DNA from 4 places in the Lysinibacillus sp. JNUCC-52 genome. Region 1 is predicted to be linked to each of the others. Evidence: riboswitches for the same ligand, from Rfam matches in the RefSeq annotation. Region 1 holds a riboswitch; each other region holds the start of a gene.
What was found. A riboswitch is a leader RNA that binds a small molecule or an ion and turns the genes downstream of it on or off. The one in region 1 is predicted to bind thiamine pyrophosphate.
Positions count from the first base shown of each region.

Region 2: linked by a shared signal. The riboswitch ahead of thiW (energy coupling factor transporter S component ThiW) and the one ahead of thiT (energy-coupled thiamine transporter ThiT) in region 1 are both predicted to bind thiamine pyrophosphate.
Region 3: linked by a shared signal. The riboswitch ahead of thiM (hydroxyethylthiazole kinase) and the one ahead of thiT (energy-coupled thiamine transporter ThiT) in region 1 are both predicted to bind thiamine pyrophosphate.
Region 4: linked by a shared signal. The riboswitch ahead of JNUCC52_RS02385 (ABC transporter substrate-binding protein) and the one ahead of thiT (energy-coupled thiamine transporter ThiT) in region 1 are both predicted to bind thiamine pyrophosphate.

Region 1 is NZ_CP065546.1:3,414,636-3,419,622, forward strand. It holds gene JNUCC52_RS16830 (AAA family ATPase) at 1-2,586, shown strand, start outside; gene JNUCC52_RS16835 (hypothetical protein) at 2,718-2,840, opposite strand; gene JNUCC52_RS16840 (magnetosome magnetite crystal formation protein family) at 2,872-3,204, opposite strand; TPP riboswitch at 3,333-3,440, shown strand; gene thiT (energy-coupled thiamine transporter ThiT) at 3,561-4,121, shown strand; gene map (type I methionyl aminopeptidase) at 4,367-4,987, shown strand, end outside.
Region 2 is NZ_CP065546.1:1,855,420-1,860,406, reverse strand. It holds gene JNUCC52_RS09500 (vWA domain-containing protein) at 1-30, shown strand, start outside; gene JNUCC52_RS09495 (VWA domain-containing protein) at 14-2,608, shown strand; gene thiW (energy coupling factor transporter S component ThiW) at 2,666-3,157, opposite strand; TPP riboswitch at 3,379-3,486, opposite strand; gene JNUCC52_RS09485 (MFS transporter) at 3,542-4,738, opposite strand.
Region 3 is NZ_CP065546.1:3,935,674-3,940,660, reverse strand. It holds gene sppA (signal peptide peptidase SppA) at 1-144, opposite strand, end outside; gene mbcS (acyl-CoA synthetase MbcS) at 329-1,915, opposite strand; TPP riboswitch at 2,110-2,208, shown strand; gene thiM (hydroxyethylthiazole kinase) at 2,297-3,052, shown strand; gene thiD (bifunctional hydroxymethylpyrimidine kinase/phosphomethylpyrimidine kinase) at 3,052-3,876, shown strand; gene thiE (thiamine phosphate synthase) at 3,866-4,498, shown strand; gene JNUCC52_RS19460 (alpha/beta-type small acid-soluble spore protein) at 4,620-4,832, opposite strand.
Region 4 is NZ_CP065546.1:440,394-445,380, reverse strand. It holds gene JNUCC52_RS02400 (alpha/beta fold hydrolase) at 1-929, shown strand, start outside; gene JNUCC52_RS02395 (response regulator transcription factor) at 943-1,611, shown strand; gene JNUCC52_RS02390 (sensor histidine kinase) at 1,608-2,606, shown strand; TPP riboswitch at 2,956-3,067, shown strand; gene JNUCC52_RS02385 (ABC transporter substrate-binding protein) at 3,264-4,259, shown strand; gene JNUCC52_RS02380 (thiamine-binding protein) at 4,259-4,552, shown strand; gene JNUCC52_RS02375 (ABC transporter permease) at 4,549-4,987, shown strand, end outside.

The DNA of each region.
Region 1 (4,987 bases):
ACATCAGACTCTACCAATAAAGAAGTCATTTTACGTAAAATATTTAAAACAGATCGTTTCAGTGCGATGACTAAAAAGCTGGATATAAAAAGGAAAGAAGCAGAAAAGGATTTAGAACATGCCCAGCAATTAAAAGAGCACTTACTGGGGCAAATTGCAGGCGTTTTACCAGAGCGACCATCAACACTGTTTACTTGTATAAACAATAATACAGACAATATGCATCAGCTAAAAAATGCTCTAGAAGAGGAGCAATTCTATTATAATGCTAGTATTCGAACGGAACAAATGCGCTATGAAGAAGCTTATGCAAATCATCAAAAAGAACAAGAATATTACAGTATGGCAAAAGCGCTTAACGAACAATTTGATCAACAGGCACAACGACAAGCACGTTTGCAATTGCTGATGCAGCAACGAGAAAAATATACTTCGATGGAACAAGAAATACAGTTAGCGGAGCAAGCAAATCGTCTCATTATGCTCGAACAACAGTGTGTGGACTTGCGGACAGAACAAAATCGTAAAGAACAGCTTTATCAGCAGGCTACAATTAATCATCACAATGCAGTAGAACAGCTAAAGAAAGTGCAACAATTGTATACAGAGGAAGAAGCAAAAGAGCCAGAGCGTCAGCACATTTTGCAACAGGAAATAGAGCTACTAGCGTTGGTGCCGAAATTTGAAGCATTTGAAAGTACTCAGCAAAATTTGGGGATAATTGAACAGCTTGTTGAAAGTTCAAAACGTGCAGTAGCTGATAATCTTGCTATTTTAGAAAAAGAACAGATGCTAGTTCGGCAATTAACCGCAACAATTGAGCAATATGAAAAGCAGATGGAACCTTATGCAGGCTATTTAGAACAGCTTCCTATACTTAAAGAACAAGTAACACTATTAGCTCAAATTGAAAAATATGAGCGAGCGTGTAAGGAAGCTGAGCGAGCTATGAATAATGCCCATGAGCAATACCAAGGAAGTAAGCAAGCGCTTCAAACAAAAGAGCAACAATGGATTACGGGACAGGCTAGCATATTAGCAGCTAAGTTGAAGGACGGAGATCCATGCCCTGTTTGCGGTAGTACAACACATCAACTCACACATAGAGAACCGTTAGAAGTAGTAGATGAAGCAGAGCTAGAATCTTTACGAACGATGACCAATGCAATGGAGCGTAAATATTTGGAGCAAGATGCGACGTTAAAAACAACTAAACAACTGCTTCAAGAGGCAACAGAGCAATTAAATGCTTATCATATTTCAATAGATAATCGATTAGAACTGACATCTTCTTTACATTTTATTGAACAACAAGTTACAGTTTTAAAAATAGTGAAGGATCAACTGTCTGTCGCACGAACTAAGCTAAAGGGACAACACGAAAAAAATGAACAGCTTCAACAAAAACAACTACAATTAGAGCAACATTTTGCAGAGCAGTCGAAAGAGTTAATAAAACAGCAAGCGATTGTAGAAGAACAGCAAAAGCAAATTCCGAAACACATACAGTCATTACAAGCGTTAAAACAAACGATTGCAGATGTAGGTTCGCAAAAAATGGCGTTACAGTCAGCTTGGAACGCGATTCAGCAAAATTTACAGGCGACTAAGGAAGCAACAAATAAGGCTTCTATGACAGAAGAACTTGCAAAAACAGCCTATGAGGAATTGCTAAATAAACTGAATGAAAAGCGTGAACAGTTTTTAGTAAGCATGAAAGATGTGGGGTTTGCAGCCTATGAAGAATACGCTGCTGCAAAGCGAAGTGATAGTGAAATCGAAGACTTACGGAAAGCATGTCGTGATTATGCCTTACAATCACATTCCTTACAGCAACAAATTGCAGATGGAGCAAAGCATCTTGAAGGAAAAGAAAAGCAAAATCTAGAGGAATTAGAGGAAAAGCTTGAGATGCTCCGTGCCACATATGAGGAAGCATTTAAAACTTTGCAACAGACGCAAAGCTATGCAAAGGCATGTGCTGATTTTATTGTTAAAGTAGAGGATACTGCAAAGGAAATACGTGTACTTGAACAAGAGGCAGGACGTGTAAAAGAGCTTTACACAGTGTTGAATGGCCAAAATCCGAAAAAACTTTCCTTTGAGCGATATATTCAAATTAATTATTTAGATAAAATCACTGCAGCAGCAAATATCCGATTATTCCACTTATCCAATGGACAGTTTGAATTGCGCCGTTCAGATCGATTAGAGAAGCATGCGAAGCAAAGTGGACTTGGCTTGGATGTCTATGATGCGTACACAGACCAATTAAGAGATGTTAAAACATTATCAGGTGGGGAGAAGTTTAATGCATCATTAAGTCTTGCATTAGGTATGGCGGATGTAATTCAAAGCTTCCAAGGTAATATTCGTATCGAAACAATGTTTATCGACGAGGGCTTCGGTTCATTAGATGAGGAAGCGTTAAATAAAGCAATTGACACGCTAATTGATTTACAAGACTCTGGAAGAATGATTGGCGTTATTTCACATGTAGCTGAGTTGAAAGCTGCAATGCCTGCAGTATTACACGTCGAAAAAACGTTGAGCGGACATAGCACAACCCATTTTGAAGTAAAATAAGTGCCAGGCACTCAAACAATTCTTAAATAATTTATAGATAACATAGTAAAAACCCACGAAGACTCCTGCGGCTTACATTGTGCCTGCTGGAAAGCGATGTGGGTTTTTACGTTATAGGAGCCCATTGGCTATTATTTTTTGTGTGTCGTTACGTTAGGTGTTGTTCCTTTTTTTGCTGCGACCACTTTTTTGACAATCGGAATAACGATGGGCGCTAATTTTATTGCAGTTTTAACTACCTTCGATACTTTCATGAATACGACAGCTCCTTCATACTAAAAATTTTTAACGAATAACTCGTACAGCTTGAACAATATTCCAAATGACAATGCCTAATGAAACGAGTAAATAAATGCCAAAAGATACAAACCATATGATAATAAATGTATTCCCATTAGAAGAAGGATCAAACGTGTTCAATGATATTGTAGAAAATACAAAGACGATAAAGAAAATGATACCGAAGATAAATGGTATTAAGTGAGATATAAGTGCTCTAATGGAATGTCTCTTGACATCACTATCTTTTGATACAAAATAAACGATTACTGGAACGATAAATGGTGCAAAAAAAATACTGAGATAACTAAAGGCAGATAAAATTTTTTGATTCTCCATAGTAGTCCCTCCTTTTAAATTATTTACGCATAGAAAACGCGAAAGTTTCAAAAAAATTAATGTGGAAAAGGTTGTAATTGCATAAGGGTTTACGTACAATGAGGATGTTCAACAAAATAATAAGATGTAACGACCACAAGGGGAGCTGATGATGTCAGCTGAGACTGGGCACGTAATGCCTTTACTCTTCGAACCTGTAAGTTAACGCTTGCGTAGGGATGTGGATAGAAACCGACACTTTTACGATGTGAGGCTCTGTCCTGGCATCGTTTTTTTATGCCAGTTGACATGCATATCAAAAAGATTTCTATTCCTGCTCTTGTATCCTACATCGGAACAAAGGAGAGAATAATAAAATGGACAAAAAAAGATTACTCATGCTGATGGAAATTGCAATTTTTGCAGCGCTAGGACTTGTACTCGATCAAGTTTCTTTTAAAGTATGGGCGCAAGGTGGCTCCGTAAGCCTAGTAATGATACCAATCATCTTAATGGCATTACGTTGGGGGCTCTTAGCTGGACTAACAACAGGTTTACTAATTGGAGTTATGCAAACGATGTTTGGCGCTTATATTGTGCATTGGCTACAAGGCTTACTAGATTACGGTGTAGCATTTACGGTCGTTGGTTTAGCGGCAGTAGTACGTGGACCTATATTTAAAGCGACAGCCGCTTTGAACAAAAAGAAAATGGCCCTTTACATTGTAATCGGTACAGTATTAGCAGGTTTCCTACGTTATTTAGCCCATACAATTGCAGGGGCTGTATTTTTTGCAGAATATGCAGGCGAGCAAAACGCATGGATTTATTCAATCATATACAATGGAACATACATGCTTCCAGCAACAATATTAACAGCGATCGTTGGTGTGATATTATTTACAGCTGCACCCCAATTAATGCAACGAAAATCATAAACACGATAAGACTGTCCCAAAAGTGAAAATAGTATGCTAAGTGTAACTTAGTGTGCTATTTTTTTTATATTTCAAGACAATTGGGTCGCTGTTGTTAGTACCAGAACTTCTAAAAGGGTCTGTTTTTTACTTGTCTGGTACTTATGAAATAATGTTAGCATAGAATAATTAAAGCGTTTGGCGTTATGGACATATAAAGTTATGTTATATTAATGAATAGATATTAGATGAAAGGGACGTTATAAATGATTGTAAAAACGCAAGAAGAAATTGAAGCCTTTAAAAAAATTGGTCGCATTTGTGCAGAAATTCGTGAGGCAATGAAAGTAGCTACAAAACCTGGTGTGACAACACTTGAATTAGATGAAATTGCAGGCCGTATGTTTGCTGAAGCAGGAGCTATTTCTGGTCCTAAAGGTGAATATGATTTCCCAGGATACACATGTATTAGTGTGAATGAGGAAGTTGCCCATGGTATTCCAGGACAACGAGTTATTAAAGAAGGGGATATTGTCAATATTGACGTATCAGGTTCTCTAAATGGCTATTTTGCAGATACAGGTATTTCATTTGTAGTAGGTGAAGGGTACGAAGATAAGGAAAAACTTTGCCGCGTAGCAAAAAGTGCCTTTGACCGCGCTATGACAAAAGTAAAAGCTGGTTCTAAATTAAACCAAATTGGGAAAGCTGTAGAGCGTGAAGCTTATGCAAACGATTTAACTGTCATTATGAATTTAACAGGTCATGGTTTAGGGCGTTCATTGCATGATGAGCCAAACCATATTTTAAATTATTACGATGCTTGGGATTCAACAATTATGAAAGAAGGAATGGTGCTAGCTGTTGAGCCGTTTATATCAGCGAAG
Region 2 (4,987 bases), 1.6 Mb from region 1:
GTGCAACGACGCCGTGGATTTACGAATTGATACGCCATTAGCCTTATTGTTATTAGTACCATTGTTTATATACTTTGGATGGTCTTATTGGCAAGAGCGTATGCGCCTGAAAAAAAGTCATCTAGTCGTCATGAGCATTCGTATAATAGCAATCGGTTGTTTGGTTTTCGCACTCGCAGCGCCCTATATTTTATTACCAGTAAAGGACGAGCAAGTATTATATTTAATGGACCGTTCTGCTTCAATGAATAACACAGAAGCGGAAATGACTAGTTTTATAGAGGAAAGTTTGAAATCGAAAAAGGATGAACAACTTGCAGGGATTTACTCTTTTTCATCAACTCTCCAAACAGAAGCGATTTTATCGAAATCTTTAAAAGAAGTTCCTAAATTTACTGAAGTTAAAGGAACTGACCAAACGAATATTGAGCAAAGTCTTCAACTGGCTACGGGTATTGTCGATCCGAAAAAGGCAACAAGACTTGTTTTACTAACGGATGCTAATGAAACCCAAGGCAGTGCGATAGATTTTGCTACGAAGCTAAAGGGCTCCAATATTAGTGTAGATGTCGTTCCGTTCCATCAAAACGTGACGAATGATGTGTCACTTAAAAGTTTTGTCACACCACAAGTAGCTTATGTAGGTGAACAGCAGCAGCTTGTAACGGAAGTAAATGCTACAGCTGCAGAACAAGGTGAACTATTACTGTACGAAAATGATGAACTCATTCATCGTGAGTCGGTGGAACTTGCACAAGGTTCAAATGTTTTCACATATAAACATACCGCAACTGCAGAGGGGCTTGTAAAATATGAGGCACAGGTGCAAGTTGGACAGGATGCTATTTTTGAAAATAATAAATTAACAAGTATTACAATGGTGCAAAGCGAGCCACATTTACTTATTGTTAACGGCTACGATACGGCATCACCTATTGCTGCAGCGCTAGGGACGAATTCAATTTCCTATGATGTGATAAATGCAGCAAGCTTGCCAAATGAACTTTCTAGCTATTTGCAATATAACGCTATTATTTTTGATAATGTACCAGGCCACTTAGTCGGTGAAGCGAAGATGAGTGTTATTGAGCAGGCAGTTAAAAACTTCGGTGTTGGTTTTACAATGGTCGGTGGTGAAAATAGCTTTGGCTTGGGTGGCTATTTCAAAACGCCGATTGAAACATTGTTACCTGTTGAAATGGAGATAAAAGGTAAAGAGCAATTACCATCGCTAGGACTTGTCATCGTACTAGACCGTTCAGGAAGTATGTATGGTTCAAAATTAGAGCTAGCGAAAGAAGCAGCCGCACGATCAGTGGAAATGTTACGTGATGAGGATACGCTCGGGTTTATTGCCTTCGATGATCGCCCTTGGGAAATCATCGAAACGGCCCCCCTTGGTAATAAAGAGGAAGCAGTCGATACGATTTTATCAGTGACGCCTGGTGGGGGTACGGAAATATATAGCTCCCTTTCAGCAGCATATGATAGTTTGGCAGATTTAAAATTGCAGAGAAAGCATATTATTTTACTAACAGATGGACAGTCACAATCAGGCAATTATGAGGATTTAATTGAAAATGGGAAGGAACAAGGGATTACACTTTCTACAGTGGCGATTGGACAAGATGCAGATGGCAACTTACTTCAGTCATTAAGTGAAATGGGTAGTGGTCGTTTCTATGATGTTATTGATGAACAAACAATTCCTTCAATTTTATCCCGTGAAACAGCGATGATTTCCCGTACTTATATAGAGGACAATCCGTTTTATCCTACAATTTATAATGCAACTGGATGGAATACACTATTTGCAAAAGGTGTGCCACAAATGAATGCATATATTGGCACGACGGCAAAGCAGGGAGCTGCTGTGATAGCTGAAAGTGAGAAGGAAGACCCTGTATTGGCCCAATGGCAATATGGGCTTGGTAAAACTTTTGCTTTCACATCAGATTCGACAGGGAAATGGGCTGGTGACTGGGCAAGATGGCAGGAATGGGGATCATTTTGGCAAACAATCATTTCGCAAATGCTACCAAGCTATAATGATGTGGCCTATGATGTACGACTCGATACAGACGGCTCATTTCTCATCACTGATCCGACAAATGAAGCAGCGTTTTTAGATATTGTCGCTGTCGATGAAGCGGGTGAGGAGCTTGATTTACAGCTTGAAACGATTTCCGCATCGCAAGTACGGGCAGTAGTGCAAGCGAAACCAGGATTGATTTTTTTCCGTATTGCTGACGAAGAGCAGGCTATTTACCAGGCTGGTCTAAGCGTACCGTACAGTGCAGAATATGAATTACGTCCTGTGAATGAAACACTTGTCGAGCAACTAACGAAGCAAACGGGTGGCTCTGTCTTGAAAGAACCACAAGACGTGTTCCGTAATTTCACCAACAAAGGAGCAGAGCGCCAAAATATTGCAACATGGTTACTATTAACGGGGATGCTATTATTCTTCGTAGATATTACGATTCGACGCTTTGGATGGAGCTTTATAACAAGGAATAAGAAAGAAAAGCCTGTTGAAGAAGCGACTGTCCAGTCAGAGGATACGAATGTTGCACAGTTATTAAAAGGCATGAAAAAACGCTCATAAATAAAAAACGATGGCACAATGCAAAAAGCATGTGTCATCGTTTTTTTATAAACATAGCTATTTCGTAATAAGAAAATGGGGCGCAGTTTTCCGTAGACTGCTAGCCATCATCATGCCAAGAACGGCCCCGATTAAACTAGATGTAAAAAATGCAGGCATAAAAAATAATGCACCGACAGACGTTCCCATAAATAATTGCGCATATGGAACAGCGACTAATGAGGCAAGAATACCTGTGCCAAATACTTCACCAGCACCAGCAAGCCAATTGCTGCGACTGTATTTATAAGCAAAGGCCGCACATGCTGCACCGATGACGCTTCCAGGAATCGCTAAAAGGGAGCCTGTGCCTGTTAAGATACGAATCAATGCTGTAACTATAGCAACGACGATAGAAGGCATAGGACCTAATAGAATGGCACAGATGACGTTGATCGCATGTTGTACAGGATAGGCACGTGCAATGCCAGTTGGAATGGAGACAAAAATAGAGCCTGCTACTGCAATAGCTACTAATAAAGCCATAGTAGTTAGTTTTCGAATAGACATGATAGTTACTCCTTTTAGTTTTGTGCGATGAATCGCCGATAGAACTCAGTGAATCGCCGATAAAATGTGAGAAATCGCCGATAAAACGGGGCAAATCGCCGAGAGACCTCACAAAATCGCCGATAAAATCGGACAAATCGCCGATAGCACTGCCTGATGAATACAAAAAAGCCGCTTCCTAGTAACGAAAGGAAGCGGCCTTGCATTTTTAAATTACACAAAAGCAAGTGTCGCCACTTCCCTCCGCTAGTGTGAACTAGATCAGGTTCAAAGGGTCCGTATATGAACATATACGTCTCAGCCTTGTAAAGACTCCCCTAGTGGTGTTAAACGATTTAATTTTTCGATAATAAATGTACCATATTTGAAATAATTGTCAATGGACTAATTTGAATCAGGATGCATAAGATGTGGAGCCTTTTTTACGGTCCAAATGAGCGCTAGTAAGAAGCATGTCATTAAAATAATCGACCCGAATATATACGGACTGTTCATATCCCAGTCAAATAAAAGACCCGCAAGTGCAGGACCAATCATATTTCCAAGACTCATATAGGCATTGGTAAGTCCAGCGGCTAAGCCTTGCTCATTGCCAGCAAGCTTAGAAATCAGTGTGTTGACTGCTGGACGAATAAGTGTTGTTGCCGTAGAGAAAATTGTTGCGACAACTAAAATTAATGCGAAGCCAGAAACAAATAATATGAGGAAGATTGCTACAGCAGCAATAAATAAATTGACTAATACAACTTTCATTTCCCCATAGCGCTTAAAGAGTGGTGTGATAATGAACATTTGCACAATAACACCGAATGCGCCACCTACAGTTAAGATGATTGCAATATCTGGAGGTGTATAGTTAAATTTCTCGGTTACAAATAATGATAATGTCGTTTGGAAATTGGCGATTCCGAACGAAAACACTAGCATAATAATAAGCATGACAAAGTAAGGCATTTGGACTGAACGCGCCATCTGCTTCGCAAGATTTTCTTGCTTTTGTGCTTTTTGAGCAGCAGTTGGTTTTGTAGAAGGTAATAACACCAACGAAAGGATAGAGGCTATAATAGCCGCTCCTCCAGCCATAAAGAATGGGAAATGCAAACTAACTTTAGAGAGGAACCCGCCAATACCTGGTCCAATCATAAAACCAAGAGACATAGCAGCACCTAACATGCCCATCCCTTTACCTCGTTCTTCATACGTTGTGATATCTGCTACAAATGCCATAATTGGAGGTGCTATAAAGGCAGAACCTAGCCCTCCTAAGAAACGAGCAACAAAAAGCATCCACACATCTGTAGATAGCCCAAATGAAATTTGCCCAATACCAGTTACAATCAGACCAAAAACAATCAAATTTTTTCGACCATATCGATCCGAAAGATTCCCAGCAATTGGAGAAAATATAAACTGTGCAAAGGCGAACGTTGCAATTAACATGCCAAGAACTTGTCCTGCAGCACCAAATATGTGTAAGTACTTTGGCATGACAGGAATAATAATTCCGATACTCCCCATTGCGATAAACATATTAAACATTAAAATGTACAAAGCCGCCTTGTTGGACTTCTGCTGGGTCATCGTATACCCCCCTTTTTTCTATTGAAACATTCCTACAGTCTATCATAAAGAAATATTGCTTGGCTATCAGATTATAGTCGTAGGTGAATGACTTGGTTAGCGGAACGAAGACATTGTTTTTCCTCAGAATAATACCGTTGATTTCCGCTCCTTGCGGTCGCTTTTCGTGGGCACACGGTAAGCCTCAACCATTTCGGTGCGCGTGGTCTGTTGCTTCTTACGTGTTGTGTGTTACCGCAGGAGTCGCTG
Region 3 (4,987 bases), 520 kb from region 1:
AACATTTAAATTATTTCCAGCGACAATGCTGTCAAAATTACTAAAGAAGTCTGATTTAAATATTGCAAAAATCGTATTAATTCCTAATGAAAATACTAACAACACAGCAGCTATAGCCAAGGCTATCCACCTTTTCACATTCATACAAACGCCTCCTCAACACGTTATACGTCTAAATTTCCAAAACGTTTCACTTTTAAGCAATTTTTATGTAAAAATGTTCTGTTGTTTATTATTTTACTATAAATAAATGAGGCTACAACAAAAAATCAAAAGTTCATAATAAAACATGAACTTTGATTATTCGCCTTTATTTCCTAGGAAATATTTATTGATGTGTATAATGAGCTTTTTCTTGTTGGCGTAATTCGACACGACGAATTTTACCCGATGCAGTCTTCGGTAAAGCATCTACAAATTCAATCGCTCGTGGATATTTATATGGGGCAGTCATTAATTTCACATGGTTTTGTAACTTTTTAATAAGCGTATTATCCCCTGTCTCACCTTCACGCAGGACAATAAATGCCTTCACAATATTTCCTCTTACTTCATCAGGGCTAGCAACTACAGCAGCTTCCTTTACTGTAGGGTGTTTCATTAATGCATCTTCTACTTCAAATGGACCTATTGTATAGCCTGAAGAAATAATGACATCATCTCCACGGCCCTCAAACCAAAAATAGCCATCGGTATCTTTATATGCACGGTCTCCAGTTATATACCATTCTCCGCGGAATTGTAGGCTCGTGCGTTCGGGATCTTGGAAATATTTTTTAAAGAGTGCAGGTGTTTCACGATGCACGGCAATATCCCCAACTACACCTTCAGACACAGGATTTCCAAGGTCGTCGATTATTTCTACTGTATTTCCTGGTGTCGGTTTCCCCATTGACCCGACGCGCGCTTCCATGCCAACCATTGTCCCTACAAGTAATGTATTTTCAGTTTGTCCGTAGCCATCTCGAACCTGGATATCAAATGTTTCTAAGAACACTTTTACAACTTCACTATTCAATGGTTCTCCCGCTGATACTGCTTGGCGGATTTCGCTTAAATTATAATCCTGTAAATTATTGAGTGCTGCCATAAATCGATACTCTGTCGGTGTACAACATAATACATTTACTTTAAATTTTTCAAGCAACGACAAATAAGTTGATGCATCGAATTTGCCTTTATAGACAAAGGCTGTTGCACCACTGCCTAAAGTTGCAAGGAACGGACTCCAAATCCATTTTTGCCATCCAGGTGCCGCAGTAGCCCATACTATATCATTTTCTTGTACACCTAACCAATTTGGTGCTGTTGTCCGTAAATGAGCATAACCCCAGCTATGCGTATGAACAGCTGCTTTAGGATTGCCCGTTGTTCCACTTGTATAGGCTAAAAAAGCAGTGTCTGTACTTTTTGTTGGTGTAGGATTCGTATAGTTTGTAGGATGCTCCTCCATTTTTTCAAGCAACGGTTGCCATGGGGCATGCGCATGACCAATTACATATTGCAAAATACCCTTTAGATTATTTACTTCATCAAATTGCTCAATATATGGCTCGTAAGCAATTATTCCTTTGGCATTTGCATGTGTAATGCGGTATTCAATATCCTTTGTGCGCAACATTTCTGAGCTTGGAATAATCGTTAAGCCCGCTTTCAATGCTGCTATGTATACGATATATGCCTCAACAGATCTTGGAACCATTACTAAAAGCACATCACCTTTTGTTAGTCCTTGCGAAGTAAATACATGGGCCGCCTGATTTGCTTTTTCAAGTAAATTTGCATATGTAATATGTTGAATTTCTTCATGATTGTTATAAACAATTAATGCTTTTTTAGAAGGGTCCTGAGCATACTTCTCAATCTCCTCAACAATGTTATACCATTCTGGTGCGATTAAATCCTGTCTTTTCATAATAACTGCCTCCTTATTGCTAGGTTTATTATAAAACTCATTTTTTATGATTTTCAATGGATGGACCTTATTTTCACAAAGTCATGACAATTATCATGGTTTATTATATGGCATCAGTCACTGCTTTCCAGATAATGATAAAATGCTATTGAATACTGAGAATAGGTATGTTACATTTTGGACAACTAAAAAATTCATGATTGCAGGGGGACTCATAACGAGTTGAGAAGGTAAAACCTGACCCTTTGAACCTGTTAGTTAATACTGACGTAGGGAGCAACACACATCTTATTACTGATGATAAGCTCTTTTTACGTGTACACTTCGCACGAAAAAGAGCTTTTTTGCATGCTTACGTCCATCCAAAAAAGGAGGACTACGATGATTTTTCAAACTATTCGTAAAAGACAGCCATTGATTCACTGTATTACCAATTATGTAGTTGCCAATTTCCAAGCAAATGGCTTATTAGCAATTGGTGCTTCACCTGTCATGGCCGATGAATCAACCGAAGTTGAAGAAATGGTATCGATTGCATCAGCCTTATTAATTAATATTGGCACGCTTACTACCCGTACAAAACAATCGATGTTCCTTGCTGGCAAAAAAGCAAACGCGCTAGGTATACCTGTGATTTTGGACCCTGTTGGTGTTGGGGCAACAACTTTACGAAAACAAACGGTACAGCAATTATTAGAAGCGGTTCACTTTGCTGTTATTCGTTGCAATATCGGTGAACTTGCCACGATTGCTAATGTTCATTGGCAACAAAAAGGTGTGGATAGTGGCAGCGGCTCCATATCTGTTGAAGATAAAGCACAAGAGATTTCTAAAAAATATAAGTGCATTGTCATTGTAACTGGTGAAAAAGATTTTATTACTGATGGTGAGCATTCTAAATGGATTATTGGTGGAAACGCTCGCATGACAGAAGTTACAGGGACGGGTTGTTTGTTAAGTGCTATTTGCTGTGCAGCTTATATGGCAGGTAATGAGCCATTTACTCAGTTGTGCCATACATTAACGAGCTATAAAAAAGTTGCTGAACATGCCGCTTCTTGTGCGCCATATAATGGTGATTTCGCAGTGTCCGTCTTAAATGAGCTTCACCGTTTATCGAAGGACGGTGAAAAATAATGCATATTGTGACGACAATAGCTGGCTCAGATAGCGGTGGTGGAGCTGGTATTCAAGCTGATTTAAAAACTTTCCAAGAATTAAATGTATTCGGGACATCCGTTATTACCGCTTTAACAGCACAAAATACTTTAGGTGTGAGCGGGGTGCTTCCAATTGATCAAGCTTTTGTAAATAAACAATTTCATTCACTGCTTGAGGATTTTTCAATTAGTGCAATAAAAACAGGCATGCTTTTCTCCTCAGATATAATTCATACTATTGCAGGAGCTATGTCTAATTTAAATATTCCACTTATCGTTGATCCTGTAATGATCGCCAAAGGTGGCGAAAACTTATTACAGCAAGAAGCAGTTGAGGCGTTAAAAAACGCTCTATTACCGCTTGCTACAATCGTCACACCTAACATCCCTGAAGCGGAGACGCTTACAGCAAGCAAAATACACAATTTATCAGACATCCAACAAGCTGCACAGTCATTATTAAAGCTAGGTGTTCAATGTGTCATTATTAAAGGTGGTCATCTACAGGATGATAACTTTGCAACAGATTATGTATTCTTCAATGATGGTAAAACATTTTCTATGCAATCTACTCGAATCGCAACGAAAAATACACATGGAACGGGATGTACATTTTCTGCTGCATTAACCGCTTTTATCGGTCAGAAAATGCCTTTAAAACAAGCGATTATTGAAGCGAAAAAGTTTATTCAGCTAGCCATTAGCCATGATTTATTGATTGGCAATGGCAATGGGCCGACAAATCATTTTGCTTACAAAAAATTTCTCGATACTTGTGAGGTAACCATTCATGAAACGTAGTGATTTACAGCTTTATTTTATAATGGGCACAGCGAACGTAAAAAATAGACAACCTTTAGAAATACTTGAATCCGCATTGCAAGCAGGCATTACGATGTTTCAGTTTCGTGAAAAAGGACAACAAGCATTGACGAATGAGCACTATGAACAATTTGCACGTCAATGTCAAAACCTATGCAGAAAATACAACGTTCCCTTTATTGTGAATGATGATATCGACCTTGCTCTAAAGCTTAAGGCAGATGGCCTTCACATTGGTCAAGACGACCATCCCATCTCACTAGTGCGACAAAAAATTGGACAAATGATTCTTGGTGTTTCGGTTCATACAGCCACTGAATTACAAATTGCTTTAACATATGGAGCGGATTATGTAGGGATTGGTCCTATTTATGCAACGACGTCCAAAAGCGATGCAAAACCACCTAGTGGAACTGAGTTTTTACAACAAGCAAGAAACATGTATCCGCAATTGCCGATCGTCGCAATTGGTGGCATCGACTGCAACAATGCACTTGCTGTTTTTAAAGCAGGTGCAGATGGCGTAGCGGTTATTTCAGCTATTTGCGAAAGCAATGATATTCAAAAAACAGTTTCAACATTCAAATCATCGTCTTTGTAATTTGCATTGTTGCACGTATGTATACAAGAAGTCATGGCATAAAAAAACTAAATTTAAACAAACTAAAACCAGTGCCTTTTACGGTCACTGGTTTTAAGTTCAATAATTGCTTATTCTGCAATTATTGGTTTTTTGGCATACCTTTTAATTGAGATTCTGCCATTTGTACAAGACGTTTAGTGATTTCACCACCAACGGAACCGTTAGCACGAGCTGAAGCATCAGCTCCTAATTGAACACCAAATTCTTGTGCAATTTCGTATTTCATTTGATCAAGTGCTTGTTGTACACCAGGTACTGCAAGCTTGTTTGAACTACCATTGTTGTTTGTCATGTCTGTCTCACCTCCTTGTGAATATAGAATGTGCGATATTTGTTTTTTAATACGAAAAAATTAAAGGTAAAATGTAACTCTAAAGGAAATAAGCTAGTAAATATTAAAAAAAACCGTCCCAAATACATTTTTGAGACGGTTTCCTTCTTATTAAA
Region 4 (4,987 bases), 1.7 Mb from region 1:
TGATTGTGCTTATCGGCTCTGTATTTAGCTTCCATAAGTTCAAAGAGAATAAAGAGACATCGTTATTAGAGAATAATACAGGTAAACTAATCGATTTTAACGGGAAGAAGATAAATATTTATTCTGAAGGTCAAGACGGAGAGACATTTGTATTTATGGCTGGCTCAGCAGTAGCAGCACCTATGTATGAATTAAAAAGCTTGTATCGTCATTTCTCTAAAGAAAATAAAATTGCCGTTGTGGAAAGAGCAGGATATGGGTATAGTGATGTATTTAACGACGATCGAGATATCGATGTAATAGTTGAACAAACGAGGGAAGCACTAATTAAAAGCGGCAATAAGCCCCCTTATATATTAGTACCACACTCTATTTCAGGAATCGAAGCTATCTATTGGGCGCAGAAATATCCGAAAGAAGTGAAAGTGATTGTAGCGTTAGATATCGGTTTACCTTCTCAATATATAAAACATCCTGTAGGTTTCGTAGAAAAGGCTTTTATGAAGGCAGGAACTATATTAAGTGCATTAGGATTCCAAAGATTGTTTCCGTCTTTAGCCTATAACGAAGCCGTCTTAGAGAAAGATTTTCTGACTTCAAAAGAAAAAAGTATATTTAAGGCGATTTCAAATAAACAGGGAATCAACAATGATATGGAACAAGAAATGCTACATTCCGTAACTAATAGCAAAAAGTCGATCGCATTACCTATTCCAAAAACAACACCTATTTTATTTATTGATGCTTACCTTGATAAAAATTCTGAAGCGGCGAAAGCATCACTAAAAGACTATCAGGATTTTGCAAAGAAGTTAGACGTTTCAAATGTTATTCAAATAAAAAGCAAGCATAGTATTTACTTGTACTATCCAACTGAAATCTATGAAGAAACGCAAAAGTTCTTGCAAGAGAAGGTTGAAAAAAAGTGAGGAATATACGAAAATGTTGTTTTCAATTTTACTTGTAGAAGATGATGAAATGATTGGAAGTTTATTGGAGAATATACTTCAAAAAGAAGGTTATAAAGTAATCTGGTTAAAAAATGGTGCTTCTTTATATACCGTTATTAAGCAAGTAGACATTGTTATTATGGATATTATGCTACCAGGCGAGGACGGGTATCAGATTTCCATGCGAATTAATCAGTTAGGGCATAATATTCCTATCCTATTTTTAACGGCTAGAAGTGATATTGATAGTAAATTAAGAGGGCTTGAAATTGGAGAAGATTACATGGTGAAGCCATTTGATCCGAGGGAATTATTAATACGAATAAAAAATAGATTAGCTGCTTCTTACGGAATTCACAAACAAATACAGCATTTATCCATAGATGTTACTCATAAGCGTGTTGTTAATAATCAAAATAATAAAGAAGTCGAATTTACAGCCATTGAAAAGAAATTATTCTTTTACCTCTATGAAAACGCAGATTTTATTTTATCTAAAGAACAATTCATTGATTACCTTTGGCAGCTAGAAGATCGTAATCCCAATTTAATTAATGTGTATATTAAAAAGCTCCGCAACAAGATTGCCGATACAGATGGTGTGATTATTCAAAATGTATATGGAGAAGGGTATCGTATGAATACCCGTGTCAAACAATGAAACTAAAAAAGAAATATCAACTATTGCTATTATCGGTTATATTCAGTGTTCCTCTTTCTATTGTAGTGATTAATGTAATCGTAACCGTCATTTATAATTATTTTTCAAATGATACAGAAACCCAGTTTTTTGAGTCAAAAGCCTATCCAATAATGCTAGGTTTATTTATCGTCAGCTTTTTTACTTTGGCAATATTATTTTCCAAATCCATTAATTCATTAATTAAACGAATAAATGAATTAAAGCAAACCATTATGGAGTTGGCGAGTAATGACAAGAAGAGACTTCAAAAGATCTCTTACTCTAGAAATGATGAATTAGGGGATTTAACCAATGCAGTAAACCTTCTCATTGACAGGACGATATCGAAGGAAATTGAAATAATGCAACAAGAGCAAATGAAACTAGAACTTTTAACGCAGTTGCGCCATGATATTAATACGCCTTTGACAGCTATGCGCTTACAACTTTACACAATCGAAAATGATTTTTCACAACATCAGGATATTTTCAATTCTCTAAACGAACAAATAAACTATATTTCAAAATTATCCAATGAATATGACTTTGAGCGCTTATCTCGTGTTGATAATTCCTATATCATCATGGAAAAAGTAGACGTTCCAAAACTTATCAATACCATCATTTTAAAGTGGAATTTTTTATATAAAGTCAATCAAATCTCGATTGTGTTAAACGATTCCTCAACGAAATTCCTTTGGAAGAGTAATGAAATTTGGTTGCACAGATTATTTGATAATATCTTCCAAAATATTTTGCGTCATGCAGCATGCGATACATTGGAAATCACTTTGCAAAAAAACTTAATTATATTTAAAGATAATGGGGTTGGGTTTAATGTGGAGGAAAAGGGCACTGGCCTACGAATCATCGAAGATATTTGCCGAATGCTTGAACTACAGAGTACAATCCAATCTAACGAAAAAGGTACTCAAGTTACCATAAGTTATGCGCAACATTCAAACTTTTTGTAATGGCAACTCCAGAAAATTGAAAGCTTCCTAAAATTGTATTTGAGATCAACTTTATGTTTAACGTGGTAAATGCATAAATCATATAAAAATTGGGGGAGAGTACATGGATTCGGGTGCTTTTGTTTACACATTTTTCGATTGTTTTTTCGGAAGTGATATTTGTCCCAAAATACTATACTGCATAGCCTGCTACTTCAAACTCCATGCATAAAACCTTTTCTATTTGCAAAAGTCATGTCGCAGATTACTAGTATAGTCCAGTAAAAGCTCATTTTTTTCAATTACGAAAATTACTAGCTTGTCATTTTACGATACATATGGGTATAATAATCAACGAAAAGTTCATAAGTTAAGAATGTAGGGGGGCTGGAAGTTGCCAGCTGAGATTGCGTCCGTTTAGATGCTGACCCTTTGAACCTGATTTGGCTCGTACCAGCGTAGGGAACATCTATTCAAAAATAATCATTTACTATTTTTTGATACCGTTTGCAAACGTCTGGGATAACTCCCAGGCGTTTTTTGTTTAGGATTCATTATTCCACCTACAACTAGGAGTAATCAATCATAAGCACTGCAAATGGCCTTAGAATACCTTTTTTTCTGGTGTAAACATTCAATCATGAACACTTTCAAACTACTAGACTTGGAGGACACAGCATGAAAAAGTGGTTTTTCGTTCTTATTGCTGCATTAGTAACATTAGTTGGTTGTAGCGAAAAAGAGGACAAAGAAGAAACAAACTCATTAAAAAAGGTATCCGTTGTACTAGACTGGACACCTAATACAAATCATACAGGACTGTATGTGGCGAAAAAGCTGGGCTACTTTGAGGAGCAAGGCTTAGACGTGGACATTATTTTACCTGGTGATGCTGGTGCTGATCAGCTAGTTGCATCAGGCAAAGCACAGTTTGGCGTAAGCTATCAGGAAGGTATTACGCAAGCACGTGTACAGGGTGTACCACTTGTATCAATTGCCGCAATTATTCAGCATAATACATCTGGCTTTGCTTCGATTGCTTCAAAGGGCATTACATCTCCTAAGGACTATGAAGGAAAAACGTATGGTGGCTGGGGAAGCCCAATAGAACAAGCTGTTTTACAATCACTTATGCAAAAAGAACAGGCGGATATCAAAAAATTAGATATTGTTAATGCAGGAGATTTAGACTTTTTCACCATGATGCAAAAGGATATTGATTTTGCCTGGATCTATTATGCGTGGACAGGGATTGAGGCGGAGCTACGTGGGGAAACATTAAACATGCAGTATTTAACAGACTATAGTGAGCAACTTGATTATTATACACCTGTTTTAGCTACGAATGAAAAGATGATTAAGGATAATCCTGATGTGGTAAAGGCATTTGTAGCTGCAACGACAAAAGGCTATGAGTATGCCATTGAGCATCCTAGTGAAGCGGCTGATATTTTACTTGAAGCGGTACCTGATTTAGATAAAGCACTTGTGCATAAAAGTCAAGAATGGCTAGCAAATAAATATCAAGATGATGCAGCGCAATGGGGCGAACAAAAATTAGCAGTTTGGGAAAACTATGCGGAATGGATGACGAAAAACAACGTCTTAGAAGGAAAATTTAATGCAGAGCAAGCATTTACAAATGATTTCTTACCAACGAAAGGAGCAAACTAATGGCTAATTCATTAATCAGTGTACAAATTATACCGAAAACAGAAAAATATGAGGATGTCATCCCTTTCGTGGATGCGGCAATTGCAATTATCGATGCTGCAGGTGTGCGCTATGAGGTGCAGCCACTAGAAACGACTATGGAGGGCGAACTGTCTACCTTACTCCAAATTATTGAACTGATGAATCAAAAAATGATTGACTTAGGTGCTATTAATGTAATTACACAAGTAAAAATTTTATATCAGCCAACTGGCATTACAATGGGGACGTTGACGGAGAAATATCGAGGATGAAACAAGTAGTAACGAAAGGAAGGTCGATTATTTTTATCGCCTTCTTATTAGTCATCTGGGAAGTCATTATTCGTTTTGCTGAAATCCCACATTGGCTATTGCCAGCGCCGAGTGCCATTGTTATGGAGGGTATGCACTCTTACCAAACGTTTCTTCCCCATGTTTTCGCTACTATACAGCTTGCTGTGATAGGTCTTGCTATTGGTGTGCTTTGTGGCTTGAGTGTTGCGGTGTTATTACATCGCTCAAATACAATGCGGGCATTCTTATATCCGATTTTAATAGTTTCGCAAAATGTGCCAGTGCTCGTTTTAGCGCCATTATTAATTATTTGGTTTGGCTTTGGGCTGTTACCAAAGCTAATTATTATTTGTCTCGTTTGCTTTTTTCCAATCGTTATTGCGGCAATGGATGGCTTTCGTCAAACGTCACCAG